DNA from 3 places in the Mesorhizobium sp. B2-3-7 genome. Region 2 is predicted to be linked to each of the others. Evidence: predicted binding sites of a transcription regulator. Region 2 holds the regulator's gene; each other region holds the start of a gene.
What was found. The regulator PhoB, encoded in region 2, activates phosphate uptake and scavenging genes when phosphate is short. The targets are predictions, from matches to a motif close to TGTCATNNANCTGTCAT.
Positions count from the first base shown of each region.

Region 1 (9,728 bases), on a different contig from region 2:
GGGCGTGCGGCCGTAGAAGTGCCATTCGCCGGCAGGTATGTCGCCGCCGAGATCGGCCGCCGGGGTCACCTTGTCGATGTCGAGATTGCCGGCAATATCCTTGGGATCGGTCGTCATTGAATAGCCGGCGACCGCCAGCGACGCCAACACGGCGAGAATGAGCGGCGCGCGGCCATCGGGACCAATAAGGCCCCGCCTCGCCCACGGCGTCAGCAGCCACAGCGCGACGAGCACGATGATGCCGCCGCGGGGCCCGAGTTCCCACCAGTCGAAGCCGATTTCCCAGACCGCCCAGGCAAGCGTGCCCAGCACGATCGCGGCGTAGAGCCAGAGCGCGGTGGATCTGCGCCGGTAGAGCAGCCATGCGGCGATGAGGAAGGCGATGCCTGATATGATGTAGTACCAGCTGCCTCCCAGTGAAGCCAACCAGATGCCGCCGGCGCCAAGCGCGAGGCCGATGAGGAGGAGAATGAGGGAGGTGATGGTGACAGCCAAGATGATACTCCTTCGACTGTTGCGCGCCTCGAGGCGGCCGTGGGCAACAGGATCCCCTCCCTGCCCTTTGCGCAGCTTTCCCTCACCCGCCCTGCCTGTCAAGCAGGCCGGAAACAATCAGGAGTGGAACAAAACGTAGACAGTTCTGGTCTTTCTCCACCGAATCACTACATTCGGGGGCGATGTCCGGCTTTTCCGAAGACATGCCCTTTTTCGATGAACCCGATGCGCGGCCCACCGCCCCGTCGGGCATCGCCGCGCGCGCCATGGCTGCCCGCGGCGGCCACAACAACGCGCCCGACTATCTCAAGGGGTTGAACCCCGAGCAGCGGCTGGCGGTGGAAACCACCGAAGGTCCCGTTCTGGTGCTGGCCGGCGCCGGCACCGGCAAGACGCGCGTCTTGACCACCCGCATCGCCCACATCCTGGCGACCGGAAAAGCCTTTCCCTCGCAGATCCTGGCCGTGACCTTCACCAACAAGGCCGCGCGCGAGATGAAGCAGCGCATAGGCATCCTGATCGGCGAAGGCAATGTCGAGGGCATGCCCTGGCTCGGCACCTTCCACTCGATCGGCGTCAAGCTCTTGCGCAGGCACGCCGAGCTTGCCGGGCTGAAATCCGACTTCACCATTCTCGACACCGACGACGTCGTGCGGCTGATCAAGCAATTGATCCAGGCCGAGGGCCTCGACGACAAGCGCTGGCCGGCCAAGCAGTTCGCGCAGATGATCGACGGCTGGAAGAACAAGGGGCAAGGCCCGGACGACATTGCCGAGGGCGATGCGCGTAGTTTCGCCAACGGCAAGGGCCGCGAGCTCTACAAGGCCTATCAGGAGCGCCTGCAGACGCTGAACGCCTGCGATTTCGGCGATCTGCTCTGCCACCCTATCCGCATCTTCCGCGCCAATCCGGACGTGCTGAAGGAGTATCACAAGCGGTTCAGATACATCCTGGTCGACGAGTACCAGGACACCAACACCGCGCAATACATGTGGCTGCGGCTCCTGGCGCAGCGGCCAAATAGCGGACGTAGCGCGACGTCTACGGATTTGCATTCGGCCGAAGGCCGCAAGCCCGACCGGGCGTCCGAGCCTTTGCGAGGCCCCTCCCGCGACGCCGAAGGCGCGCAGAAAAGAGGGGTCGGGCCCGCGCCGGCAGGCGCGGAACAGCCCGTGAGCGAAAACAAAGTAAACATCTGCTGCGTCGGCGACGACGACCAGTCGATCTATGGCTGGCGCGGCGCGGAGGTCGACAACATCCTGCGCTTCGACAAGGATTTTCCCGGCGCCACCATCATCCGGCTGGAGCGCAATTATCGTTCCACCGCGCATATCCTCGGCGCCGCTTCGCACCTCATCGCCCACAATGAAGGTCGCTTCGGCAAGACGCTGTTCACCGATCGCGACGACCCCGAGGATGGCAAGGTCAACGTCCACGCCGCCTGGGATTCCGAGGAGGAAGCACGCGCCGTCGGCGAGACGATCGAGGCTTATCAGCGCCAGAAGCACAATCTCAACGACATGGCGATCCTGGTGCGCGCGTCCTTCCAGATGCGCGAGTTCGAGGACCGCTTCGTCACGCTCGGTCTCAACTACCGCGTCATTGGCGGCCCGCGCTTCTATGAGCGCATGGAGATCCGCGACGCACTTGCCTTCTTCCGCGTCGTCGCGCAAGGCGCCGATGATCTCGCCTTCGAGCGCATCGTCAATGTGCCCAAGCGCGGCCTCGGCGAAACCACCATCCGTCAGATCCACGACACGGCCCGCGCGCTGCGTGTACCGATGCTGGAAGCCGCTGCCAAGCTCGCCGAGAGCGATGAATTGAAGCCCAAGCCGCGCGCCGCATTGCGCGAGGTCGCCGCCAATTTCGAACGCTGGCAGAAGGCGCTGGAAACCACGCCGCATACTGAGCTCGCCGAGACCATCCTGGAAGAGAGCGGCTACACCGACATGTGGAAGAACGACCGTTCGGTCGAGGCGCCCGGCCGGCTGGAAAACCTCAAGGAGCTGATCCGCTCCATGGAGGAGTATGAATCGCTGCGCTCCTTCCTCGAACATGTCGCTCTGGTCATGGATGCCGAGCAGAACGCCGAACTCGACGCCGTCAACATCATGACGCTGCATTCGGCCAAAGGCCTCGAGTTCGAGACCGTTTTTCTCCCGGGCTGGGAGGAAGGCCTGTTCCCGCACCAGCGCGCGCTGGACGAAGGCGGCCGTTCCGGCCTGGAGGAAGAGCGCCGGCTGGCCTATGTCGGCGTCACCCGTGCCAAGAAGAACCTGCACATCTGGTTCGTCTCCAACCGCCGCATCCACGGCCTGTGGCAATCGACGATTCCCTCCCGCTTCCTCGATGAACTGCCTGAAACCCATGTCGAAGTCGCCGAAAGCGGCAACTCCTATGGCGGCTACGGCAATTCCTATGGCGGCGGCTCGTTCGCTTCCGGCCGGGGCGGCCGCCAGAACCCCTATGGCGCCTCGCGCTTCGACAATGTCGGCGCCGAAAAATCCGGCGCCTTCGCCAACAGCTACGCCACGCCGGGCTGGCAGCGGGCGCAGCAGAACCGCACCGAGGCGACCGATCGCAACTGGGGCTCGCGCTCCGGCCACCAGATCGAGCGCATCGGCTATGGCGAGACCGACAGCGGCTACGGCGCCGGCCGCACGAGCATCAAGGGCCGCACCATCGATGGCGAGTTGGTCGCCAAATCCGTCGCCGACACGCCGTCCCCCTTCAACGTCGGCGACCGCGTCTTCCACCAGAAATTCGGCAACGGCAACATCGCGGCCATCGAAGGCAACAAGCTGACCATCGACTTCGACAAGGCCGGCCAGAAACGCGTGCTGGATGGGTTTGTCGCGGCTGTGTGAGAAAAAATGGACACTCACTCGCGTAAGGAGCTGGTCAAAAATCCTGAGGTTTTCTTGTGAAAATCGAAGTAGATTTTGACCCTAATTATATTTGCGATTTCACAGCCAAAATTGATTGGAATGAATTCCAATGGCGTGGACGTCCGAAGTGAACGGAACTTTCGGTAGTCACCCGGGCCGAACCGCTCAGTCCACTTTCTTCTCGCCCGCCTCGCCAGCCTTGACGATATCGCCGGTCGTAAACAGGATTTCCTTCAGTTCCGCGCGCCAGTCCTGCTTCTGACGCAGCAGGAATTCGAGGTCCATGCCGAAATGCTTGAACTCCTCGCCTTGCGCGTTCTTCATGATGGCGCGGGCCTGCGGGTCCTTCTCCACCGACATGCGCTGTTCATACCAGGAGATCGCTTCCGCTTCCTCGATCAGCGAGGTGATCATGCGGGCGAAGGTTCGCACCTCCTGCGACAATTCTTCGGGCGGTTCGTGGTACTGATCGAAACCCATGTGGTCGTCCTCCCTCAATGGCTCGCAATGCGAGCAGGCACCGGCCGTCCCATGAATGCATGAGAGGTGCAGCGGGTTCCGGATCGCACCCACAATTCAGGACGATGAGAGGAATAAGCTATCTCACGATACCGGCGCCGCCCCGCCCTGTTCGGTGCGGCGCGCGATGAAATCATCGAGCACAGCTGATGTGGCAATAGCCGTCGCCGGCGGCTCGAAATCGGCGAGGATGCGCTTCCAGATACCGGTGGCGCGTTCGGTTGCGGTCTTGGAACCGGCCTGCGTCCAGTTGCCGAAATTCGACCAGTCGGCCACCAGCGGCTCGTAGAAGGCGGTGCGGTAGCGCGCCATGGTGTGACCTGCCGAGAAGAAATGGCCGCCGGGCTGCACTTCGGCGATCGCCTCGAAGCCGATGGCATCGTCGTCGCCGGGCGTGGCGGCGCACAGTTCAGCCACCGTCTGCAACGCCTCGATGTCGGTGACCAGCTTTTCGAAGGAAACGCTCAGCCCCCCCTCCAGCCAGCCGGCGGCATGGATGCACACGGTGGCGCCCGCCAGCACCGAGCCCCACAGCGCAAACTGCGTCTCATGCGCCGCCTGCGCATCGGAGATGTTGGCCGCGCTGCCGCCGCCCGAACGCCACGGCAGGCCGGTGAAGCGCGCCAGTTGGCCGGCCCCCAGCGTCGCCTTGATATGTTCCGGCGTGCCGAAGGCCGGCGCGCCCGATTTCATGTCGACATTGGAGGAGAAGGAGCCGTAGACGACAGGCGCGCCCGGCCGCACGATCTGCGCCAGCGTCAACCCGGCCAGCGCCTCGGCATGCTGCAGCGTCAGCGCGCCGGCCACCGTGATCGGGGCCATCGCACCCGCCAGGCAGAAGGGCGTGATGATCAGGACCTGGCCCGCCCTGGCGAAGTCGATGATGCCTTGCGCCATCGGGATGTCGAGCTGGCGCGGCGAATTGGTGTTGATGACGGTGTAGCAATGGGCGCCCGAGCGGAACTCGTCCTCGGACAGCCCGCGCGCCAACCTGATCATGTCGAAACTATCGTCGACCTGCGGGGTGCCGCGCGCGAAGATGAAGGGAAGCTTGTCCGACAGGGTCAGTTGCGCCCGGTTGACGGCGTAGTGGCGAAAACGGTTGTCGATGTCCTGCGGCTCGACGCAAGGTCCCAGCATGTGCAGCACGTCGAAATGCTGCACCAGCTTGATGAACTCCTCGAAGGCCGCCAGTGTGCCTGGTCGGCGGCCGCGTTCGAGGTCAGTGACGTTCGGCGCGCCGCACCCTGCCAGGAAGGTCATCGACCCGAGTTCCAGCGTCAGATCGCGGGAGCGGTCACCGGCATGGGTCTGGATCGATTTTGGCGCCGAGGCCAGTGCGGCCGCCACCATGTCGCGGCCGATCCGCACCATGTCGGTTTCGGGGTCGATCAGGGCGCCGGCGCGAGCGAGCAGGTCGCGCGCCTGCGGCAGCAGAACCTTGATGCCCAGCTCCTCCAGCACGCGCAGCGCCGTGTCGTGGATCGAGGCGACGTGGTCGTCCGAAAAGATTGGCTGCGGCAGGAATGGGTTCTTCAGAGAGCGGTAATTGGGCCGGCGGCTGCTCTCGCTGCCGGCCTCGCCGATGCGTCCTCGCCGGCGCTCGCGCCTGCCTTCGCGTGCCGCGTCATCGATCATCCGGAAACCTCCTCATTGCCGCATCGCCTTGCCCAAGGGATCGTAGGGCGAAGCCGGAATGACACGCGCCGGCCGCTCGGTGCCGACAATGTGCACGCAAAGCGCCGTTCCTTCCTCGGCAAAATCGTCATCCACCAACGCCAGCGCGACGCTCTTGCCGATCGTGTAGCCAAAGCCGCCGGAGGTGACGAAGCCGACGCGCCGAGCGCCGTGCCAGACCGGCTCGAAGCCGCTGGCGTCCGCGTCGATGGCATCGACTTCCAGCGTCACGATCCGTCGTGCAACACCGGCCTTGCGTTCCTTCAGCGCCGCCTCGCGGCCAATGAAATCGCCCTTGTCGAAAGCAATGAAGCGGTCGAGCCCTGTCTGGCCGGGCGTGTAGCCTTGCGTGAATTCACGCGACCAGATGCCGAAGCTCTTTTCCAGCCGAAGCGCGTTGAGTGCGTAATAGCCAATCTCGGCGAGGCCGAGATCCTCGCCGGCGGCAAGCAGCGTTTCGCGCAATGTGGCATGCATGGTGGCCGGGCAGTTGATCTCGAAGCCGAGTTCGCCGGCGATGGAGAGGCGAGCCATCCTTGCCCGCACCATGCCGATGTCGAATTCGCCGCATGCCATGAATGGCAAGGCTTTGGCGGAGATGTCCTGGTGCGTCGTGCGCTCGACGATCTTTCTGGCATTGGGGCCGGTGACCAGAAAGCCCGACATCGCATCTGAAATATCGGTGACGCAAACGCCTTCAGCCATATGCGCTTCGAACCAGCGCATGTGGAATTCGCGCAGATAGTAGGAGCCCATCAGCCAGTAGTCGCCATTGCCCCAGTTGAAGACGGTGAGATCGCCCTTCAGCCGCCCGTCCGGCCCGAGCATCGGCGCCAGCCTCGCCTGTCCCGCCTTCGGCAGCCTGCAGGCCAGCAGCCTGTCGAGCCAGGCCTCCGCGCCCGGTCCCGTGATCGCGTAGCGCGCATAGGCCGAGATATCGATGAGGCCGGCGGCGCGCCGGACTTGCAGCGCCTCGTCACCGACGATGTCGAAGGCGTTGGAGCGCCTGAGCGTCGTCTCCTCGCGGAATCCCATCGGCGCGAAATAGGCGGGGATTTCCAGCCCCCAGGAAGCCGTCCATTCGCAGCCCGCCGCACTCATGCCGTCATAGGCGCCGGGGCGTTTCAGCGGCCGGCCCGCAGGCAGCCGTTCGTTGGGAAAGGTCATGACGAAACGACGAGAATAAAACTGTCGCGTCGTCTGCCTGAGATATTCCCGGTTTGCGGCGAAGGCGCCGTAGCGGGCGATGTCCATGCCGAAAATGTCGGCCTGCGGCTCGCCGTAAATCATCCACTCGGCCAGCGACTTGCCGACGCCGCCGCCCTGGCTGAAGCCGGCCATGACGCCGCAGGCGACCCAGTAATTCTTCAGGCCGCGGACCGGCCCGACGATCGGATTGCCGTCCGGGGTGAAGGTGAAGGCGCCGTTGACCCATTTGCGGATGCCTGCCGTCGCCAGGCAAGGGAAGCGCTCATGCGCCTTGGCAAGTTCCGGGCCGATGCGGTCGATGTCTTCGGGGATGAGCTCGATGCCGTAATCCCACGGCGCGCCGTCCATGTTCCAGTGCTTCGGGTTCTGCTCGTAGACGCCGAGCAGCACGCCCTTGCGCTCCTGCCGCAGATAGGAAAAGCCGTCGAGATCGACGGCCAGGCCGATCTCCTTGTCGAGGGCAGCGACTTCCGGAATGTCCTCGGTGACGAAATAATGGTGCTCCATCGGCGTCACCGGCAGTTCAACCCCGGCCATGCGGCCGAGTTGCTTGGCCCACAACCCGCCGGCATTCACGACATGCTCGGTGGTGATGGTGCGTTGCTCTGTGACCACGTCCCAATGGCCATCGGCCCGCGCCTTCAGCTCGACCACGCGGTTGCGCAGGATCACGTCGGCGCCGCGCTTCTTGGCGGCACCGACATACGCATGCGTCGTGCCGTAAGGGTCGAGATGGCCCTCGTTGGAATCGTAGAGGCCGCCAAGCACGCCGGTGACGTCGACGATCGGGCAGATCGCCTTGATCTCGTCAGGCGTCACCAGCCGGGCGGTCTCGATGCCGACCGACTGGAATACCGCCCAGGCCGATTTCAGCCACTCCCAGCGCGCCGGATCGCTGGCTATGTTGACGCCGCCGGTCATGTGCAGCCCGACGTCCTGGCCGGATTCGGCCTCGATCTCGCGGTAAAGGTTGATGGTGTAATCCTGCAGCGCGGCGACATTGGGATCGGCGTTGAGCGCGTGGAACCCTGCCGCCGCATGCCAGGTGGAGCCCGCCGTCAGTTCGGCGCGCTCGATCAGCGCCACATCCGACCAGCCGAACCGCGCCAGGTGATAGAGCACCGAAGCGCCCACCACTCCTCCCCCGATGACGACTGCGCGGTAGTGAGACTTCAAGGCTTCCCTCCTCCACGGACTGTTCGAAACCGGAACCATATACGTACTGTACATGAGTGTCTAGTACTGCGAACAGCTCCTGGACGGTGTCGAACCTGTCTCGGAACGATCGATTTTTTGGCGCGGCCGCACTTCCCCAGCAGCGTCGCGGCGGGCCGACGCGAATGCGTCACCAACTGTCATGCAAGCATCATGTTCGCGCCTTAGACCGCTTGGCGAGGGCATAGCCGCCCTCCAGGGCGGCAGCCTCGCCGCCCCCAGGCAACCTCGGAATTCCGCCGTCCCGGCGCTTTGTCATCAAGGGGATATCCATGACGCATTTACGCTCGTTCTCGTTGCGGCTGCTGGCCGCCGCGCTGGTGGCCTCGGCCGTTTCGCTGCCTGCCTTCGCCGACAGCTCGGCCAGCGTCGGCGGCGCCAGTTTCGTCAACAAGGGGCTGGTGGGGGTTGGCCGCATCCCGGCCGGCCAGCGCGACAGGTTCGGCGAGACCTTCGGCTCCGGCTCCGGCATGTCGATCGACACCGCGGGCTGGACGCATGATGCCGGCACCTACAGAGGCTCGCTGTGGCTGCTGCCCGACCGCGGTTATAACGTCGTCGGTACCACCGACTACCGGCCGCGCCTCAACACGATCAACATCGAGTTCGCCCCGGTGGCACCAGGTGCCGCGCCCGCGGCCGGCCAGGAGCAGACCGGCGTCAAGGCGACGCTCGCCGACACCATGCTCCTGACCGACGACAAGGGTGCCGACGTCACCGGTCTCGACCCGCTGAACGGCGTGCGTCCCGCCGCCGGCGACATGCCTGTCCTGCCGCAGGCCGACAATGGCAAGCTCGCGCTCGACAACGAGGCGATCGTGCGGCTGCCCGACGGCACCATGCTCGTCTCCGACGAATACGGTCCCGACATCTACCGCTTCTCCGCCGACGGCCGTCTGATGTCGGCGACCCAGCCTCCGGCCGCGCTCGTGCCGATGCGCCACGGCACGGCCAATTTTGCTTCCGACAATCCGGGCCCAGGTGCTGCCGAACCCGACCCAAAGGATCCTGAGACCGGCCGCCAGAACAATCAGGGCCTCGAAGGCATGGCAATGACGCCGGACGGCAAGTTCGTGATCGCGGTTTTGCAGTCGGCGACCCGGCAGGACGGCGGCGATTCGGCCTCGACGCGCCAGAACACCAGGGCGCTGGTCTATGACGCCTCCGATCTTGCCCATCTCAAGCTGGCACATGAATATGTCGTGCCGCTGCCGGTGTTCAAGGACGCCAAGGGCAAGACCAAGGTGGCTGCGCAAAGCGAGATCGTGGCGCTGTCGGACACGGCTTTCCTGATGCTGGCGCGCGACAGCGGCAATGGCCAGGGCCTGAAGGGCGAAGAGTCGCTGTATCGCAAGATCGACATTGTCGACCTTTCCGGCGCGACCGACATCGCCGGCGGTCCCTTCGATGCCGCCGACAAGCCGGTGGCGCGCAAGGGCGTGCTCGATCCGTCGGTCACGCCGGCAAGGCTGATGCCGTTCATCGACATCAACGACAAGGCCGAGCTTGCCCGCTTCGGGCTGCACAATGGCGCGCCCAACGACAAGGACAACCTCTCGGAAAAGTGGGAAGCGATGTCGCTGGCGAGCGTGCTCGATCCGAAGCTGCCCGACGACTATTTCCTGTTCGTCGCCAACGACAACGATTTCCTCGCCCAGGACGGTTTCCAGGTCGGCGCGCCCTACAAGGCCGAGGACGGCGCCGATGTCGACACCATGTTCCTTG
Region 1 covers NZ_VFVV01000006.1:118,306-128,033, reverse strand. Annotated here, with positions in the region: gene FJ940_RS13630 (glucose/quinate/shikimate family membrane-bound PQQ-dependent dehydrogenase) at 1-495, opposite strand, end outside; gene FJ940_RS13625 (UvrD-helicase domain-containing protein) at 678-3,362, shown strand; gene FJ940_RS13620 (hypothetical protein) at 3,549-3,863, opposite strand; gene FJ940_RS13615 (trimethylamine methyltransferase family protein) at 3,987-5,540, opposite strand; gene FJ940_RS13610 (FAD-dependent oxidoreductase) at 5,553-7,964, opposite strand; gene FJ940_RS13605 (esterase-like activity of phytase family protein) at 8,276-9,728, shown strand, end outside.
Region 1: the regulator PhoB is predicted to act here: its motif matches at 8,142-8,158, upstream of FJ940_RS13605 (esterase-like activity of phytase family protein).

Region 2 (9,728 bases):
TCGTGGCCAGCACGCCCATGATCATGAACACTTTCATCGTGATCCAGCGCGTATTGATGCCGGCGAGGTTGGCTGCTTCCGGATTGCCGCCAATGGCAAAGACATAGCGACCAAAACGGGTGCGTTTGGTGATGAAGGTCATGACCAGCCCGACGGCGATGGCCATCAGCACCGGTATGGCGATGCCGTGGGCGATGAACAGGCCGCCCTCGGGCACGGTTATGTTGTTGGCGGCTGCATATCTGTTCACGATGCCGACAGGCCATGGATAGGAATTGGCCAGCCAAACCGCGCCCATGATGACGGCGCAGGTGACCACGCCGATCAGCGTCTCGGCCCAGATCGGACGCAGCGGGAAACGGAAGCGCTTGCGCTGTACCCGCCCGTTGAACAGCGCAAGCACCACCGCAAGGCAGGCGGCGATGCCGACCACCCAGCTCCAGGTCGCGCCGATCGATCCGGCCGGGCCGCCGCCCATCAGCTGGAACGTCGCGTTGAGCGGCGCCACCGTCTGGCCGCTGGTAACCCACCATGCCGCACCGCGCCAGACCAGAAGCCCGCCCAGCGTCACGATAAAGGCCGGCACTTCGAGATAGGCGATGACAAAGCCCTGGAAGGCGCCGATCAACAGACCGAGCACCAGGCCGATGACCAGCGCCAGCACCCAGATCCATGGGTTGCCAAGCTCAAGCCCGACGAAGCGCACTAGGAAATGCACTTGGGCGAAGCCCATGACCATGCCGATCAACCCTTCGGCGGAACCGACGGACAGATCGATATTGCGCATGACGATGACCAGCACCATGCCGCAGGCCATGATGGCGACGGCCGAGGTCTGCACCGACAGGTTCCACAGATTGCGCGGCGTGAGAAAGGTACGGCTGTCGAAATCGAGCGGATTGACGCCGAGACGCAGGCTGGACAAGACATGCAACCCGATCCAGATCAGCAGCAGCGCGCCGATCATGCCGAGCATGCGCGTGTCGATCTCGGTCGCCTTAAGGAACCGGGCGACGGCGCCGAGTTCCGACGCACGCGCGGTGTCGGCCTGCGGGTTGGACGTCGTATCGGTCATGATTTTCTCCCGCCGGCCTGCCCGTCCGATGCGGGATGCCGGAAGCCAGCCTAGAAGTTACCCGCCCGGGGCGGAAAAACAAATTTTCTTGAAAAAACGCCGCGGCTTGGCAGCCGCGGCGTTCATCGCATGAAATGGAAGATCAGTTGCAGGCCGCTACGCTGCCCGCCGCGACGCCGGCACAGACCTCGTCTTTCTTGATCCAGCCGGCGTCGATGACGACGTTGAGATTGTCCTTGGTGATCGCAACCGGGGTCAGGAACAGCGATTTGACGGTGTTCCCACCGGGCGTTGTGAAGTCCTTGACGCCGGCGATATCGGTCATCTTCTTGCCGTCGGCCAGCTGCGAGGCGATCTCGGCGGCATTCTTGCCGAGTTCACGCGCGTCCTTCCACACCGACACGGTCTGCGTGCCGAGCGCGATGCGGTTCAGCGCCGCGTGGTCGCCGTCCTGGCCCGAGACCGGAACGGTACCGGCCAGGCCTTGAGCCGTCAGCGCCGCGACGACGCCGCCGGCAGTGCCGTCATTGGCCGCGACGACCGCGTCGACCTTGTTGTCGTTGGCGGTCAGGAACTGCTCCATGTTCTTCTGCGCATTGGCCGGCAGCCAGCCATCCGTATAGGCTTCGCCGACATTCTTGATCTTGCCGCTGTCGATGGCGTCCTTGAGCACTTCCATGGAGCCCGAGAACAGGAAATCGGCATTCGGATCGGCACCCGAGCCCTTGATGAAGACGTAGTTGCCTTCCGGCTTCACCTTGAACACTTCGCGGGCCTGCATGCGGCCGACTTCCTTGTTGTCGAAGGTCAGATAGAAGACGTCCTTGTTCTCGATCAGGCGGTCATAGCCGACGACCGGAATGCCTTCGTCGAGCGCCTTCTGCACCGCCGGGCCGATGGCGGAGGCGTCCTGCGCCAGGATGATCAGCGAATTGGCGCCCTGGGAGATCAGGCTCTCGACGTCGGTGAGCTGCTTGCCGGGATTGGACTGGGCGTCGGCGGAAATATACTTGTCGCCGGCGGCTTCGATCGCCTTCTTCATGGCGGCCTCGTCGGTCTTCCAGCGCTCTTCCTGGAAGTTCGACCAGGAAACGCCGATGACCTTGTCCTTCGCCTGCGCGACCGACGCGAGCGTCAGCGACATGGCGACACCCGCCAGGATGGCGGCTGTGAATCTCTTCATCTTAATCCTCCCTGCGCCGCGTATGGCGCGACCAAACAGGCCCGTAGGCCGGCACAAAGGCTCTATTTTTTCGAGCCTCGAAAAAACACTGGTCCATCGTCGGAACGCTGTCAACGTCGATTCTGATGTATTTTGATGTCCTCGTGAATTTTTTTCGAGCTCCGGAATAAATAATGACAGCCAAGGCCGGTTCTGCCAGTATTTGACGGTCGTCGGGATCCTGGGGAGAGAACGCGGCGACGGGGAGGATGCGAGAAACATGTCGGTCGGAATCCGCCACGACGATTTGCGCCGACGCAACCGGGCGATGGTGATCGCGGCCGTGCGCCGTGCCGGGCAGCCCTCGCGCACCGAGATTGCCGCGACCACCGGGCTCAGCCATTCCACCATATCGGCGATCTCCTCCGACCTGATTGGCGAAGGCATCCTGGCGCAGAGCAAGCCGAGCGAGGCCGGTGCGCTGAAACGCGGCCGGCCGCAGGTCGGCCTCAGCCTCAACCCTGAAGCCGCGGCGGTGATGACCGTGGTGCTGTCGCTGAATTTTCTCTCCGTCGCCGTCATCGACTATGCCGGCCAGGTGATATCTGAAGAGCAGCGCCGGCTGGACACGCTCACCCTGTCGCGCGAGGCGCTGATCGGCGAATGCGTGGCCATCGTCAGGCGGCGGTTCGAGGATCCCGACCTCGACGTCGGCAGCATCGCCCGTATCGCGCTGGCGATCCAGGGCATCACCGACACGGATGCGCGCACCATGCTGTGGTCGCCGATCACGCCGCAGACCGACATCGCCTTCGCCGACATACTGGAGGCCGAGTTCGGCATTCCCGCCACCATGGAGAACGATTGCAACATGATGGCGGTGGCGCTGCGCTGGCGCGATCCCCAGCGCTACCGCGACGACTTCATCGCCATCCTTTTGTCGCACGGCATCGGCATGGGCTTGGTGCTGAAGGGTGAACTGTTCACCGGCACCCATTCATCCGGAGGCGAGTTCGGCCACATGATCCATCGCCCCGGCGGGGCGCTCTGCCGCTGCGGGCGGCGCGGCTGCGTCGAGGCCTATGCCGGCAACTATGCCATCTGGCGCAACGCGAGGCAGCTTGGCGAGGACACCGAGCCCGTCGACGTCAGCGACGCCGACATGCGCACCCTGGCGGCCTCGGCGCGCGAAAAGGACGGGCCGGAGCGCGAAGCCTACCGCAAGGCCGGCGAGGCGCTGGGTTACGGCCTTGGCAGCCTGTTCGCGCTGATCGATCCGGCGCCGGTCGCCATGGTCGGCGTCAGCGCCGCCGCCTTCGACCTGATCGAGCCGGCTCTGCGCGAGGCCATTGCCCAGACCGCCGGCGGCCAGCACTCGAAATCGATTTCCTTCGACACCGAGCCGAACGAACTGCCACTGATCCGCGAGGGCTGCGCCATGCGCGCGCTGACCTTCGTCGACCAGGAGATTTTCGCGCCGGGGGCACAGGCGAAATCAGGCGTGGGCGAGAACGTTGCGTGACATATCCCTAGTCTTCGCGAATCGCATACCCCGCGCCCCGAATGGTGCGGATCACGTCAGGCATGCGGCCATTGTTGACCGCCTTGCGCAGCCGGCCGACATGCACGTCCACGGTGCGCTCGTCGATATAGATCGTTTCGCCCCAGACATTGTCGAGCAGTTGGCTGCGCGAGAACACGCGGCCGGGATGTCGCATCATGAATTCGAGCAGGCGGAACTCGGTCGGCCCGAGCCGGATCTCGCTTTTCTTGCGGTAGACCCGGTGCGATTCACGGTCGAGCACGATGTCGCCGACCTTGAGCACGCTGGACAGAACTTCGGGCTTGGCGCGGCGCAGCAGCGCCTTGACGCGTGCCATGAATTCCGGCGTTGAGAACGGCTTGACCAGATAGTCGTCGGCGCCGGTGGAGAGACCGCGCACCCGGTCGCTTTCCTCGCCGCGCGCCGTCAGCATGATGATCGGCAGCCGCTCGGTCTCGGGCCGCATGCGGAGACGGCGGCAGAGCTCGATGCCGGACACCGCCGGCACCATCCAGTCGAGCACAAGAAGGTCAGGGACATTCTCCTGCAAGCGGATCTCGGCTTCGTCGCCGCGCGTCACCACCTCTACCTGATAACCCTCCGATTCCAGATTGTAACGGAGCAGCACACCCAGCGGCTCCTCGTCCTCCACCACCATGATGCGTGGCGCGATCATCGACTGGTCACCCCTGCCGTCAAGCCGCTGGCGCCGACATCGCCGTCTCGTCCTGCTTCGGGCGATTGGCGGGCAATTGCGTGCCGGTCAGCACATAATAGGCATTTTCGGCAATGTTGGTCACGTGATCGCCGATGCGCTCGAGATTCTTGGCGCAGAACAAAAGATGCGTGCAGGCGGTGATGTTGCGCGGATCCTCCATCATGTAGGTCAGCAGCTCGCGGAAGACCGACGTGTATTTGACGTCGATGCGTTCATCGTCGGCGCGCAGCTTGGCAAGTGCCGCGGCATCGCGCGCCGCATACTCCTCGATCACGCCTTGGACCTGGATCAGCACAAGCTGCGCCATGGCGTCGATGGAGTGCGACAGGTCGCGCGGCGTGGCGGCAAGGCCGACGGTGCCGACGCGCTTGGCGATGTTCTTGGCGAGATCGCCGATGCGTTCGAGATCGCCCGCCATGCGGATCGAGCCGACGACATGGCGCAGATCGTCCGCCATGGGCTGCCGCTTGGCGATCAGGGTGATGGCGCGGTCGTCGAGTTCGCGCTGGCGCGCATCCATGATCGCGTCGTCGGAGACGACGCGCTGGGCGAGCGCGTTGTCGGAATTCAGGAGCGCCTTGGTCGCGCCGCCGACCATCGATGAGGCGAGATCGCCCATGTCGCGGATCAGCCTGCTGATCTGTCCGAGATCTTCGTCAAAGGCTGCGACTGTGTGTTCGGCCATGATCTTGGTCCTCGTATGCCTGGGATCAGCCGAAGCGGCCGGTGATATAGTCCTGCGTGCGCTTCTCGCGGGGCGACGTGAAGATCTTCTCGGTGCGGTCGAACTCGACCAGCTCGCCCAGATACATGAAGGCGGTCTGCTTCGACACGCGCGCCGCCTGCTGCATGTTGTGGGTGACGATGACGATCGTATAATCGGCCTGCAACTCGTCGATCAGCTCCTCGATCTTGGCGGTCGACAGCGGATCGAGCGCCGAGGCAGGCTCGTCGAGCAGGATGACCTCCGGCTTCACCGCCACCGTGCGGGCGATGCAGAGGCGCTGCTGCTGGCCGCCCGAAAGGCTGAGGCCGCTGGCGTTGAGCTTGTCCTTGACCTCGCTCCACAGTGCCGCGCGCTTCAGCGCCTGCTCGACACGGCCGTCCATCTCCGCCTTGCTGAGCTTCTCATAGAGCCTGACGCCGAAGGCGATGTTCTCGTAGATCGACATCGGGAACGGCGTCGGCTTCTGGAACACCATGCCGATCTTGGTCCTGAGCAGGTTGAGATCCTGCGAACGGTCGAGGATATTCTGGCCGTCGAGCAGCACTTGGCCCTCGGCGCTCTGCCTCGGGTAAAGCTCGTAGATGCGGTTGAAGACGCGCAGCAGCGTCGACTTCCCGCAGCCCGAAGGCCCGATGAAGGCGGTGACGCTGCGCTCGGGCAGCGACAGGCTGATATCCTTCAGCGCCTTCGACTGGCCATAGTAGAAATTGAGGCCCTTGACCTCGATCTTGGCTTTCTCGACCGCGACTTCGGGCGTATTCAACTCGGTGGACAACATCGGTTTCATCTGTCCTCTCTGCGTCCGGTAAGGCTGCGGGCGAAGATGCTCAGCCCGAGAACCGTAAGGGTGATTATGAGTGCGCCGGTCCACGCCAGCTGCTGCCATTCCTCGTAGGGGCTGAGAGCGAACTGGAAGATGGTGACGGGCAGGCTGGCCATCGGCGCATTGAGATTACTCGACCAGAACTGGTTGTTGAGTGCCGTGAAGAGCAGCGGCGCCGTCTCGCCGGAAATGCGGGCGATGGCCAGCAATATGCCGGTGACGATGCCCGACAGCGCCGCACGGTAGGCGACCGAGCGGATGACCACCCAGCGCGGCGCGCCGATCGCGGCGCCGGCCTCGCGCAGGGCGTTCGGCACCAGGTTGAGCATGTCCTCCGTGGTGCGAACGACGACCGGGATGACCAGGATGGCCAGTGCGACGGCACCGGCAATCGCCGAGAAATGTCCCATCGGCCGCACCAGCAGCTCGTAGACGAACAGGCCGACGATGATCGAGGGTGCCGACAGCAGGATGTCGTTGATGAAGCGCACGACGGTGGTGAGGCGCGAGAAGCGGCCATATTCGGCCATGTAGGTCCCAGCGAGGACACCGATCGGCGTGCCGACGATGACGGCGATGACTGTCATCATGATACTGCCGTAGATGGCATTGAGCAGGCCGCCGGCATCGCCGGGCGGCGGTGTCATTTCGGTGAACACAGAGAGCGAAACACCCGACAGGCCCTTATAGAGCAGTGCGCCGAGGATCAGCGCCAGCCAGGCCAGGCCGATGCCCGCCGCCGCGACGCATAGCGTCATCATCACGGCATTCCTGCGCTTGCGTCGATTGTGAAGCGATGTGGCCGTCGACATCGGTCAGGCTCCCGTGCGGCTGTCCATGCGCAGCAGCATGTAGCGCGCAAGGGCAAGGATCAGGAAAGTGATGACGAACAGGATCAGGCCGAGCGCCACCAGCGAAGACGTATAGAGATCGCCGTCGGCTTCGGTGAACTCGTTGGCGATGGTCGCCGAGATCGTCGTGCCGGGCGCGAACAGCGAGGCGCTGATGCGGTGGGCGTTGCCGATGACGAAGGTTACCGCCATGGTTTCGCCGAGCGCGCGGCCGAGGCCGAGCATGACGCCGCCCATGATGCCGACTCGGGTATAGGGGATGACGACGCGGCGCGTGACCTCCCAGGTCGTGCAGCCGATGCCGTAGGCCGATTCCTTCAGCACCGCCGGCACCGTGTCGAAGACATCCTTGGTGATCGAGGTGATGAAGGGCAGGACCATGATGGCAAGGATCAGCGCCGAGGTCAGAAGGCCGATGCCGTAGGGCGGGCCGGCAAACAGGCTGGAGAGTCCCGGCACGTCGTGGAAAAGCTTGATGATGAAGGGCTGCACCGTCGTCTGCAGGAACGGCGCGAACACGAACAGGCCCCAGATGCCGTAGATGATGGAGGGTATGCCGGCAAGCAGCTCGACGGCGATGCCGATGGGGCGCCGGAGTGGCCGCGGGCAGAGTTCGGTAAGGAAGATGGCGATGCCGATGCCGATGGGAACGGCGATCAGGATGGCGATGGCGGCGGTGACGATGGTTCCGTAGATCGGGGCCAGCGCTCCGAAATTCTCGGTGACCGGGTTCCACGATTCGGTCGTCAGGAAGGAGAACCCGAATTTCGACAGCGCTTCCCACGAGCCGGCAAACAGCGAAATCGCCACGCCGCCGAGGATGAGCAGGACGAGGATGGCGGAAAAGCGTGTCGCCGTCCGGAAAATCGTATCGGTGAGCGCGAAGCGTCGGACCGTCGCTTCCCTGGCCCGCATGGCGGCCGACGATGGCATGGCTTCGGAGACGGCGGTCATCTGGCCCTCGCGTTTCAAGGAAGACAGGGAGGGCGCCGTGAAGCGCCCTCCTCGTTCAGCAGGGATTACATGGCGGAATAGAGCGGCTTGCCGTCTTCGCCGACGATGTCCTTGGCCCACATGTCCTCGACGCTCTTGACGACCGCGTCGGGGATCGGAACGTAGTCCAGCGCCCCGGCCATGTCGTCGCCCTTGGCGTAGGACCAGGCGAAGAACTTGAGCGCTTCACCGGTCGCCGCCACGTCGCCGGGCTTCTTGTAGACCAGGATCCAGGTCGCCGACGTCATCGGCCAGGATTCGGCGCCCGGCTGGTTGGCCAGGATGACGCCGTAACCAGGCTGCGAGCTCCAGTCGGCATTGGCCGCCGCCGCCGAGAACGCCGCCGCCGTCGGCTCGACCTTCTTGCCGTCCTTGTTGATCATGTCGGCATAGGTCAACTTGTTCTGCTTGGCGTAGGCGTATTCGACATAGCCGATCGAGCCACCGGTCTGCGAGACGTTGTTGGCGACGCCTTCATTGCCCTTGGCGCCGATGCCAACCGGCCATTCGAGCGCGGTGTTGACGCCGACCTTCGACTTCCAGTCGGCGCTGACGTCGGCCAGGTAGTAGCTGAAGTTGAACGTGGTGCCCGAACCGTCGGAGCGATGCACGACGGCGATCGCCTGGTCGGGAAGCTTGACGTCGGGATTGAGCTTGGCGATCGCCGCGTCATTCCAGTTGGTGATCTTGCCGACGAAGATATCGGCCAGCGTCGGGCCGTCGAGCACCAGTTCGCCCGGCTTGATGCCTTCGAGATTGACGACCGGAACGATGCCGCCCATCACCATCGGGAACTGTGCAAGTCCGGTGGATTCGAGATCCTCGCCCTTCAGCGGCGCATCGGAAGCGCCGAAGGTGACGGTCTTGGCTTTGATCTGCTTGATGCCGCCGCCCGAGCCGATCGACTGGTAGTTGAGACCGATGCCGGTCTCCTTCTTGTAGGCATCGGCCCACTTCGCATAGATCGGGTAAGGGAAGGTGGCGCCGGCACCGGAGATGTCAGCTGCCATTGCCGCGGAAAGGGTGAGGGTGGACGCCGCAGCCATTGCGATCGCAACGGCCGCCGAGCGGATGAAATGTCTCATATGGCCTGCTCCTGTTCGGAAGATGGTCTCTCGGCGCCATTCCTTGCCAGCGCCCGCTGAGGCCAATAGCGTTCGATTATAACAGTCGCATGACAGTTTCGTGTCAGCCCGGTAACGCGTCGCCGGCGCTTGGAAAGGCGATGGCGATTAGCGGCTGCGGCATGGCGCCGGTTTGCCTTCGGGAATCAGGGACTTGCGCGATCCGGCCACCCAAACAGCCATCGGATTCGGCATGGATCGCTGATCGAAGAAAAGCCGGACGGGAGCGCGTTGCTCGAGGCCAGAGGATGTCTTGGCCGGGCCATCGCCAAAAACAGGTCCGTTGGGGTAGATTGACGCTGCTTCATACTGGCGGTCGCTGCTCCCGCCCGTAACTAGAAGAGAGAGCGGAAATTCGATGCCGTCATTGTCCCGGCTGGACGCAGGCTTTGATATGGTGCGATCGCACCATAGTCTTGCTCGAAGGGCAGCGGCCGACCCCGACTGATTCTCGCCGCAATCCGGCCGAAGGCGCAAAGTCTATCCCGCGTTGCGCCGGGCCTGGCGACCGGCGCCGACCCAGCGCTCGACCTTTTCGAGCAGGGCCCTGGGGCTGATCGGCTTGGGCAGATAGTCATCCATGCCGGCGTCCAGGCAGCGTTCGCGATCGCCCTTGAGCGCATGCGCGGTGACCCCGACGATCGGCACATGCGTGCCGGTTTCCTCTTCCAGCCGGCGGATGGCGGCGGTTGCCTCGAGCCCGTTCATCTCC
Region 2 covers NZ_VFVV01000017.1:25,971-35,698, reverse strand. Annotated here, with positions in the region: gene FJ940_RS25855 (sugar ABC transporter permease) at 1-1,075, opposite strand, end outside; gene xylF (D-xylose ABC transporter substrate-binding protein) at 1,218-2,258, opposite strand; gene FJ940_RS25845 (ROK family protein) at 2,518-3,759, shown strand; gene phoB (phosphate regulon transcriptional regulator PhoB) at 3,767-4,456, opposite strand; gene phoU (phosphate signaling complex protein PhoU) at 4,476-5,183, opposite strand; gene pstB (phosphate ABC transporter ATP-binding protein PstB) at 5,209-6,012, opposite strand; gene pstA (phosphate ABC transporter permease PstA) at 6,009-6,860, opposite strand; gene pstC (phosphate ABC transporter permease subunit PstC) at 6,864-7,853, opposite strand; gene pstS (phosphate ABC transporter substrate-binding protein PstS) at 7,919-8,977, opposite strand; gene FJ940_RS25810 (PAS domain-containing protein) at 9,497-9,728, opposite strand, start outside.

Region 3 (9,728 bases), on a different contig from region 2:
CGGCGATCCGCGTCTTGCCCGTCAGGCGGCAGGAGCGGGCGGGGCAAGCCATTGCCGCACGATCGTGGCATCGGGGTCGCCGATTTCATGGCCCGAAGCGACGATACGCGCGTCGACCTCGGCGCCGCGCTGGCTGAGCAGCGTTACCAGGGCCGGCGCGAAGGGTCCGTAGGTCAGGTCGGCGGCGCCGGCGACAATCAGCGCCTTGATGCCGGTCAGATCGGTTGCCGGCGTCTCGTCCAGCACCGGCATCGGCCGCAGCAGTGCCGCCCGTCCGACAAGGCCGGGATGGAGCAGCATCAGGCTGGAAACCAGATTGGCGCCGTTGGAATAGCCGAGGAAAGCCGCGCGCTTCGGATCGATCCGGTGCCGCTTCATGGCCTCGGCCATGAAGCGTGCGAAAGCGGCCGTCTCGCGGCGGATGCTGGCCTGCTCGAAGCTGGTCGGCGTGATCCGCTCGAACCAGCGGAAGCCGTCGTCCTGGACGATGCGGCCACGCACGGCGACCAGGCAGGCATGCGGTGCGATCTGCCTCGCCAGCGGCACCAGGGTCGTCTCGTCGACACCTGATCCATGCAGCAGGAACAGGCATTCGTCGCTGGCCCCGCCGGATCCGAAGAAGCGATAGGGAAAGGCCAGATCCAGCCGCGGCAGGCTGTTTTCGACGCTTGTATCGCTCATGCCGTATCCTTTTGATTACATTTCGTTTCACTCAATTTGCCGGCTTCAAAACGCAATATTTTCATGCTCCGCGAAAGTTGATTGAACCGGGCGCATTTCAGTCCGTTTCTGCGCCGATATACTCCATCGCGGAGGAATCGAAGCGGTGCGCCGGGGGTCGCATTGCTGGGCATGAACAACCAGCTTTGAGGCCTTTTGTCGATGACCACCCCAGTTCCAACCGAGCGCGATACGCGCATCGATGTGCTGCGTGCGCTCGCGCTGCTGACGATCTTCGTCGACCATGTGCCGGGCACGGCTTTTGAGACCCTGACCTACAAGAATTTCGGCTTTTCGGATGCGGCCGAGGCTTTCGTGCTGATATCGGGCATTTCGGTCGCGCTTGCCTATGGCACGAAGTTCCGCCCGGGAGGCCGGCTGCTCGCGACGCTGAAAATGTGGCGGCGGGCAGGCGTGCTCTATATCGCCCATATCGTCACCACGATGGCGGTGATGGCATTGTTCTGTGCCGCGGCGGTGTTCGGCCGGCGGCCGGAACTGCTGAAGCTGATCAACATCGAACCGCTGATGAAGGACACGCCCGAGGTGCTGGTCGGCATCGTCACGCTCGGCCACCAACTCGGCTACAACAACATCCTGCCGGTCTACGCGGTGCTGCTTTTGCTGGCGCCGGCCTTCTTGCTGTTCATCAGCTACAGGCCGCTTGCAGCGCTGACAGTGTCCGGCTTGCTATGGCTTGTTGCCGGCATCTGGCAGATCGCCCCGCCGAACTATCCCGAGCCCGGCCTCTGGTTCCTCAACCCGCTGTCTTGGCAATTCCTGTTCAATATCGGCCTTGCCGCCATGCTGCATGTCAGGCGCGGCGGCGTCATTCCAGCCAACCGCTGGCTGATCGGTGCCGCCGCGGCCTATGTGCTGGCCGCGTTGGCATGGGTGCATAGTCCGCTTTGGGGCCAGGTGACCTGGTTCGACCTGCCGGTGGTGCTGACCGGCTTCGACAAGACATTCCTGTCGCTCCCGCGGCTGCTGCACATCCTGGCGGTCAGCTATCTGGTGGTGGCACTGCCTGCGGTCTCGAACCTGTTCCGCACCGGCCCCGACCATCCGCTGGCGATACTCGGCAAGCGTTCGCTTCCGGTGTTCATCGCCGGCACGCTGATCGCCATGGTTGCCCAGGTGATGAAACTGATCAATCCCGGCGGCCTCGCTTATGACAGCCTGTTGCTCGCCGCCGGCATTGCCATGCAGTTCGCGCTCGCTTTCTATCTCGAATGGTTGTCGACCATCGGCGGTTCGGGGAAAGCCAGGACGACGCAAAAGGACGCCAAGCCCGTCCAGCCGTCTTTCGGTATCTCGGCCGTAGCAAGAGCCAACCGCTGAGGGTCAGCGAGCCCGGTTTCAGCGGCGCGGTGGAGCCGAGGAGGCGCGCACGATCAGTTCGACCGGCAGCAACTGCCGGCTGACCTTGCCGTCGCTTTCCAGGATTGCCTTGACGGCAAGCCGGCCCATCTCGGCGATCGGCTGTGCGACCGTGGTCAACGGTGGCTCGGACAACTCTGCTTCGGGAACGCCGTCGAAACCGATGACCGAAACATCATCGGGGACATTCAGCCCGCGCGCGCTCAGCCATTCAAGCGTTGCCAAGGCCATCCTGTCCGACATCGCCAGGATGGCCGTGGGTGGTTCGCCGGAAGCAAAGATCGTTTCCAGCCCCGCCTTTGTGGTGGCGGCATCGTTGGCGGTTTCGTAGACGGGCACTTTGGATGTATCGATGCCAACCCGCGAAAGCTCCCGGAAGTAGCCGGTGAGGCGATCGCGTGTCCCCGCATAGGCCGCGGCGCGAAGCTCCTCGGGCGAAATGATGCCTGTCCTGCCGTCGGCGAAAGGCAGCGCCAGCACGGCAAAGCGGCGATGCCCGAGTTCCGTCAGATGGCGCGCCGCCAGGCTGGCGCCGGCGATGTTGTCGACGCCGATCGCCGCGACGGATCCATCCTCCGAATCCAGGTCCAGCGCCACGAAGGGCAGTTTGCGCTCGCGGGCCAATTCGACAAGGCGCGAGCCGCCTTCGATACAGAAGACGATGAAGCCGTCGACCAGGGCGCTCTGGATGTTCCAGGCAAGCTGTTCGTTGTTGGCGGCCGAGACTAACGAGATACCGGCCCCGGTCGCATCGCAGGCCTGCGAGATACCGGCCATCATCACGCGCGCGAAGGGATCCTCGAAGAAATAGGAAAGGGGCTCTGCGGTGGCCACGCCGATGGCGTTGACCTTGCCGGCCCGCAGCAGGCGGCCCTTGGGATCGGGGCCGGCATAGCCCATCGCCTCGGCCGCCGCACGGACCCGTTCGCGGACTTCTTCGCGCACGATCTCAGGGCGGCTGAAGACATTGGAGGCGGTACCATGCGAAACACCGGCCGCCTTGGCGATGTCGGCCAGCCGGACGGGTCGTCGATTGCCTGCGGTGAGTGACGCCATTTGCGCGTGCCTCCTGATATGCATTTAGCACGTTCCCGACTTGCATCTAGCACTTTCGTTGGATCGATTCAAATTTTGCTTGACCGGCGGCTTCCATAGGCCTATCTTTGAATCGATCCAACTAAGATCTGCCTGCTGGATTAAACCTGGATGGGAGGTGCGCCATGCATCCTGTTAACTATCTGTTCGAAGACATCTACCGCAACGACTGGAGCATCGGGTCGGCCGCCAACAAGTCCAAGCGCCGCGGCGGAACAAGCCCGTGGATTCGCGATCTGCGCTTCCTGGTGGCGCGCAAGCGGAGCTGACTGGCGTGAATTTTTTGCGTCGGCCTATTGGATCGATTCAATTCAAATCAAGAGGAGAAGAGCCATGCATCCCATGAAGCATCTGTTCGACGACATTTATCGCAATTATTGGGGCATCGGCACGGCCGCGGAGCGGCCAGAGGCGCCGCGCCGCGCGACGCTCTCGGCGCGCAACCGCGATCTTTGGATCCGACTTGAACGTCGCCGGGATTGAAACCGGCCGCGCATCTCAGGGTCGCCGACGCACCACGGCGGAGACAGCTATGGTCAGCCAGCCTGCGATGAGCAGGGTGCCTCCGATCGGCGCCGACATCGGAAACAGCCTCGATCCGAGAAAATCGCGGGCGAGAAGATCGCCCGTGAAAAGCACGAGCCCGACGAGCAGCACCATGCTGGCTATCCGCAGCGGGCGATTCGCGTCGAGGAGACCGACGGCCAGAAACGCCGGTGCGTGCATCAGCAGGAACGATGCCGCCGTACCGGTGAAGGCGCCGCCGAGATGTGCGGCGGCCGCCGACAGCGCCACGCCCGCCGCGCCCACGATGCCGGCGGCGAGCACAAGCAGACGGCTGCCGGTCGTTTCGGCCAGGTTCATGTCGACGCTCCTTCGGTTGATTGGCTGGGCAGCTTGTCAGGGCTTGCTCGCTTCCATCAACATATGCCGCGTCCGCCGCGCCTGGACAATCCAGTTGTAGACCGCGCCGAGCGCCATCAGCACCGACGTGCCGAGAAACACCGCCCGCATGCCGAAATGGCCGCCGACGAAACCGCCGGCAAGCGGTCCGGCGACTTGGCCGACATATTGGGCCGAGATCGAAAGGCCGAGCACGTTGCCGCCGACGCCGTCGGGAATGTTGTGGCGGATGACGCTGGTGATGCAAGGCAGCAAACCGCCGAGCGCCAGGCCCATCAGGAAGCGCAGCCCGATCAGTTGCCAGCCGTCGGTGACGAAGGCCTGCGGAATGAGCAGCAGTGCCGACACGGCCAGCGCGCCGACGACGACGTTCCAATGACCGACGCGGTCGGCGAGCCTGCCAAGCCACGACGCCGACAGGATGGCGCCGAGGGCGGCCGCCGACATCACCACGCCGGCAACGAGCGTCACCCGGCTCTGGTCCTCGATCAGCTGCTGCACATAGACGGTGATGATCGGCTCGATCGACATGGTGGCGAAGGCCAGCAGCATGCCGGTCGTCAGCATGGCCACGACCGGACGCTTGTCGGCAATTTGCGACCAGCCGCTCTTCGGCTTTGCCGCCGTCGCGGCTTTGCTTGCTTGCGGGTGCTGGTTCTCCTTGATCAGGAATGTCGTCGCCAGAAAGGCAAGGAAGATGACGCCGCCGGACAACAGAAAGGTCGCGCGGATGCCGATTACCGGCGGCAGCGCGCCGCCGAGCAGGGGGCCGACCAGCGAACCTGCCGTGATGCCAGCGGACAAGACACCGAGCGCCCAGCCGGAGCGGTCCTTCGGCGTCTGCATGGCCACCAATATGGTCGAGCCGGAGGAATAGCCGCCGGCAAAGCCGATCAGCAGGCGCAGCAGCACCAATTGCCAGACCGTCTCGACCATTCCGGTCAGCGACATGCAGATCGCCATGCCGAAGGAGGCGCGCACCAGCATCAGCTTGCGGCCGTAGCGGTCGCCGAGCCGTCCCCATAACGGCGCAACGAGCGCCGCCGCGAAGAAGGTCGCCCCATAGGCGATGCCCGACCATTGCACGATCGCCGCATGGCCCTCGACGCCCAGTTGCTCGACATAGAGCGGCAGGAACGGCAAGAGCAGGGTCATGGCGATGAGCGTGCTGAACGAACCCGCGAAGCAGACGGCGAGATTGCGCCGCCAGTGGATATTGTAGCCGCCCTGTTCCGTATCGTTCTGCGTCATGCCGTGCCTGCGTGTGCCAGGGATTGTTGTGGATACCATTTTGGGATACCAAGTCGGTATCCGTCATGGACCCACAGCCCGACCGCTGTCAATGCGGGCACGTGAAAAGGCAACAACGATGTCGCAGATGCACAACGTCGAACGGCAGCTCCGCGAGATGATCCTTGGACTTGAGATCGGCCCGGGTGAGAAACTCACCGAGCGCTGGATCGAAAGCCGCTTCGGCGCCTCGCGCACGCCGGTCAGGGCTGCGCTGCTGCGGCTCGAAACCGAAGGGCTGGTCGGCAGGGACGGGCGCGGCTGGACGGTCTCGCCCATCAACCTGGCCGAACTCGAGCAGATCGCGGTCTACCGCGAAGCGGTCGAGGTCGCGGCCTTGCGGCTGACATGCGGGCTTGCCGACAGAAGTGCCGTCGATGTCATCGAGGCTATGCTCGTCTCCTGCGACGACGACACTCCGCGCGAGGAATGGCATCGCGTCGGCATGGATTTCCACATCGAGCTGGCGCGACTGTCCGGCAATGAATTCCTGTTTCGGGCCGTCCGCGACGCGATGACCAGGCTTTCGCGCGCCCGTTGGCTGGAGGTACGCGATGGAGCGGCCCTTGGCCGCGCGTGGGCCGAACATCACGCCGTCCTGGCCGCCGTGCGGAGCGGCGATGCACAGGAAGCCGCGCGCTTGCTCTCGGAGCATATCGTGGGCAGTCGCGACCGTCTGTTGACGTCGCTGGCCAATGATCGCCGCGGCCTTCGCGCCAGGGGATTTGCCGTCGTGGCGGCATAATGCGGCCTGCAGGGCAGGCCACTCGCCGCCGAAAAAAGGACCACCGGCCCCGAGCCCCACTTTCGGCCTCGCTTCGCGGACGCCGATGGCGTAGGACCGGGCGATGGAAAACAACCGATTTGAAGTACCCGTGACCGTCAAATCAGTCACGGCGGGAAGTACACAGCTCTTACGCTCGGCCCGCGAGGCTTCCGACTATCTCATGAACAGCTGGCCCGGCAAGCGCACCCCCAAGCATCGCGCGGCGCTGCAGGCCTGCCACGATGCGCTGGCCGGCGACAAGCCGGCCATGAACGCAAGGCGCGCCTTTATCGCGGCGGCGCGTGAAGTGGACGTCTTCGTCAGCGACAAGGCGCCGGCCTGATCCAGGCCGGATTGCCGCCGCGCGCCGTCATTCCTCTGTTTCAATCTCGGCGTCAGTCTCGGGTTTCTGACGCTCCCGCGCCGCAGCCTTGGCCGCCAGCTTTTCGGCCTTCTTGGCCGCCTTCTGGCGATCGCGTTCTTTGCGTTCCTGATCGTAATTTGGTGCTCGTGCCATAGCGGCTCCTTTTTTGCTGTTCTTGTGGGCTGACTACGCGTCGTTCGCCTTCCGACGTCTCGGAGCCGGCACCAGGGTTCCTATAAGCTGCTTCGGTCGATCACAAGGTCGGCGGCGCCGAAACGCTCCTTTGCCGTCAGCTGCTGATGCCAATAGGGATAGAGCAGGGGCGGGCGGCTGACCGCGTCGAGGCGATCACGTTCTTCGCCGGCCAGCGTCAGGCTGGCCGCCGCGATATTGTCCCTGAACTGGGCCTCGTTGCGCCCGCCGATCACAAGCGAGCTGATAGCCGGCCGGCCAAGCAGCCAGGCAAGCGCCACCTGTGCGGCGGACACACCGCGGGCCTTGCCGATTTCGACCAGCACATCGACGATCCGCCACAGCCGGTCCTCGTCGCGGATTGGCGGTTCGGACCAGCCGGCGACCTGGCGCGCGGTCGGGCTGTCACGGTGATACTTGCCCGACAGCAGGCCTCCCGCCAGTGGGCTCCACACCAGCACGCCCAATCCCTGGTCGACCGAGATCGGCAGCAGCTCGTATTCGGCTTCGCGTGCTTCGAGCGTGTAGTGGATCTGCTGGGTGACGAAGCGCGGCTGATGGCGGGTGTCACTGATGGAGAGCGCCTTCATCACCTGCCAGCCGGAATAGTTGGAGCAGCCGACATAGCGGATCTTCCCCTGGCCGACCAGCGTGTCGAGCGCGGCGATGGTCTCTTCGAGTGGCGTCACGCCGTCCCATTCGTGCAGGAAATAGATGTCGATGACGTCGGTCTTGAGCCGCTTAAGGCTTTTCTCGCATTCGCGGATCAAATGATGGCGCGACAGGCCTTCGTCATTGGGACCGTCGCCGATGCGCATGCGCGCCTTCGAGGCGATCAGCACGTCGTTCCTGCGCTTGCCGCCGAGTGCCTCGCCGATGATCTCCTCCGACAGGCCGTCCGAATAGACATTGGCCGTGTCGATGAGATTGATGCCGGCATCGATGCACAGATCGATCATGCGCTTCGCCTCGGCGAGATCGCTGTTGCCCACAGCCGCGAACGGGCCGGCGCCGCCAAAGGTCATGGTGCCCATCGTCAGCGCCGAAACCTTCAGGCCGGAACGGCCGAGAGTGCGGTATTCCATGTCAGTCCTCGCGATTGAGAAGAATGGCCCGATCAGGTTGCTGGATTTGTAGGACAATCCGTGCGGCTTGTCGCCCTCCGGCCCCAGCACACCGATGAGCGGCCGTGGCGTGCCCCTGCAATAAAACCGTCATTGCCGGCCTATACTCAGTCGATCAGGGCGTTGCGCGCCGCCGTCAGGACGCGACCAGTGCGCCCGGTCGTTGCCGGAGGCGGCAGCTTGCAGATGGAGGAACACCGATGAATGAATCCATACCCAAGTCCGGCGCCCGGGACTGGCTGGAAGCCGAACTCGCCGACACGCTCGACGAGGACTATGAACTGGAGATGTCGGAACCGGCGCTGTCGCTGGAGATCGCCAGGATCTACAAGAACGCGCATCCGCCTTCTATCGACCGCATGCAGTATTTTCGCGACCTGATCGGGCTGCAATCCGAGCTGATCAAGCTGCAATCCTGGGTCGCCTACCACAAGAAGAAGCTTGTGGTGATCTTCGAAGGCCGCGATTCGGCTGGCAAGGGCGGCGTCATCAAGCGCATCACCCAGCGGCTCAACCCGCGGATCTGCCGCGTCGTGGCGCTTCCGGCACCGACCGAGCGAGAGACGTCGCAATGGTATTTCCAGCGTTATGTGCCGCAGCTGCCGGCCGGCGGCGAGATCGTTCTGTTCGACCGCTCCTGGTACAACCGTTCCGGCGTCGAGCGGGTGATGGGTTTCGCTGGGCCCGATCAGGTGGAGGAATTCTTCCGTGACGTGCCGGAGTTCGAGCGCATGCTGGTCCGTTCGGGCATCACGCTGGTCAAATACTGGTTCTCGATCACCGACGAGGAACAACAGATGCGCTTCCTGATGCGCATCCACGATCCGATGAAGCAGTGGAAGCTGTCGCCGATGGACCTGCAGTCGCGGGTGCGCTGGGAACAGTACACCAAGGCCAAGGAAGAGACCTTCGCCCGTACCAACATTCCGGAGGCGCCCTGGTTCATCGTCGAGGGCAACGACAAGAAGCGCGCCCGGCTGAACTGCATCGACCACCTCTTGCAGCAGGTTCCCTATGAAGAGGTGCCGCACGAGGAGATCACGCTGCCCGAGCGGGTCTTCAATCCCGAATACGAGCGCCAGGTGCTGCCGCGCGAGCTCTACGTGCCCGAGAAGTATTGAACGAGAGTTTGTCCTTCTCCCCGTATAGTGACGGGGAGAAAGGATCTGCACCAAGGGTTGCCAATTCCCACTGTCGCAGACAACTAATTCCTAAGTCCGCTTGATGACGACATGCGTGGCAAGCGGCGTCGCTACTTGTTCGCTGCACGCGTAGCCGAGCTTCGGCATATCAATCCCGGCGAAGAGGTGCTCGCCGGAGCCGAGCAGCACCGGCGAGATCGCCAGATGCATCTCGTCGATGAGCCTCTCCTGGAGGTACTGCCGGATGGTGGCGACGCCGCCGCCGACCCGCACATCGCTGCCATTGGCCGCTGCCCTTGCCTGCTCGAGCGCCGAATGGATGCCATCCGTAATGAAGTAAAAGGTCGTGCCGCCCTCCATGACGATCGGCTCGCGCGCATGGTGGGTCAGCACGAAGACCGGCACATGATAGGGCGGGTTGTCGCCCCACCAGCCCTTCCAGTTTTCGTCAGGCCATTCGCCGCGGATCGGCCCGAACATGTTGCGGCCGAGGATCCAGGCGCCGACATTCTCGAAGCTGCGCGCCGCGAACGCCTCGTTGATATCGGTTGTGCCGTCATCGTCTCCGAGCACCATCTTGCGGAAGGTGCGGGTACCGATCATCCATTTGTGCAGGGCTTCCCCACCGACGCCGAGCGGGTTTTTCAAATCCTGGTCGGGACCGGCGCCGTAACCGTCGAGCGACAAGGTGAATGCGTTGACGCGAAGTCTGGACATGGAAAGCCTCCTCAGACCAGTTGTATTTTGCAAGC
Region 3 covers NZ_VFVV01000003.1:324,534-334,261, reverse strand. Annotated here, with positions in the region: gene FJ940_RS08520 (alpha/beta hydrolase) at 22-681, opposite strand; gene FJ940_RS08515 (OpgC family protein) at 883-2,061, shown strand; gene FJ940_RS08510 (substrate-binding domain-containing protein) at 2,080-3,156, opposite strand; gene FJ940_RS08505 (hypothetical protein) at 3,321-3,464, shown strand; gene FJ940_RS28420 (hypothetical protein) at 3,529-3,678, shown strand; gene FJ940_RS08500 (DUF423 domain-containing protein) at 3,694-4,059, opposite strand; gene FJ940_RS08495 (multidrug efflux MFS transporter) at 4,096-5,349, opposite strand; gene FJ940_RS08490 (GntR family transcriptional regulator) at 5,468-6,133, shown strand; gene FJ940_RS08485 (DUF982 domain-containing protein) at 6,264-6,497, shown strand; gene FJ940_RS08480 (hypothetical protein) at 6,525-6,671, opposite strand; gene FJ940_RS08475 (aldo/keto reductase) at 6,752-7,795, opposite strand; gene ppk2 (polyphosphate kinase 2) at 8,035-8,955, shown strand; gene FJ940_RS08465 (dihydrofolate reductase family protein) at 9,046-9,693, opposite strand.
Region 3: the regulator PhoB is predicted to act here: its motif matches at 7,912-7,928, upstream of ppk2 (polyphosphate kinase 2).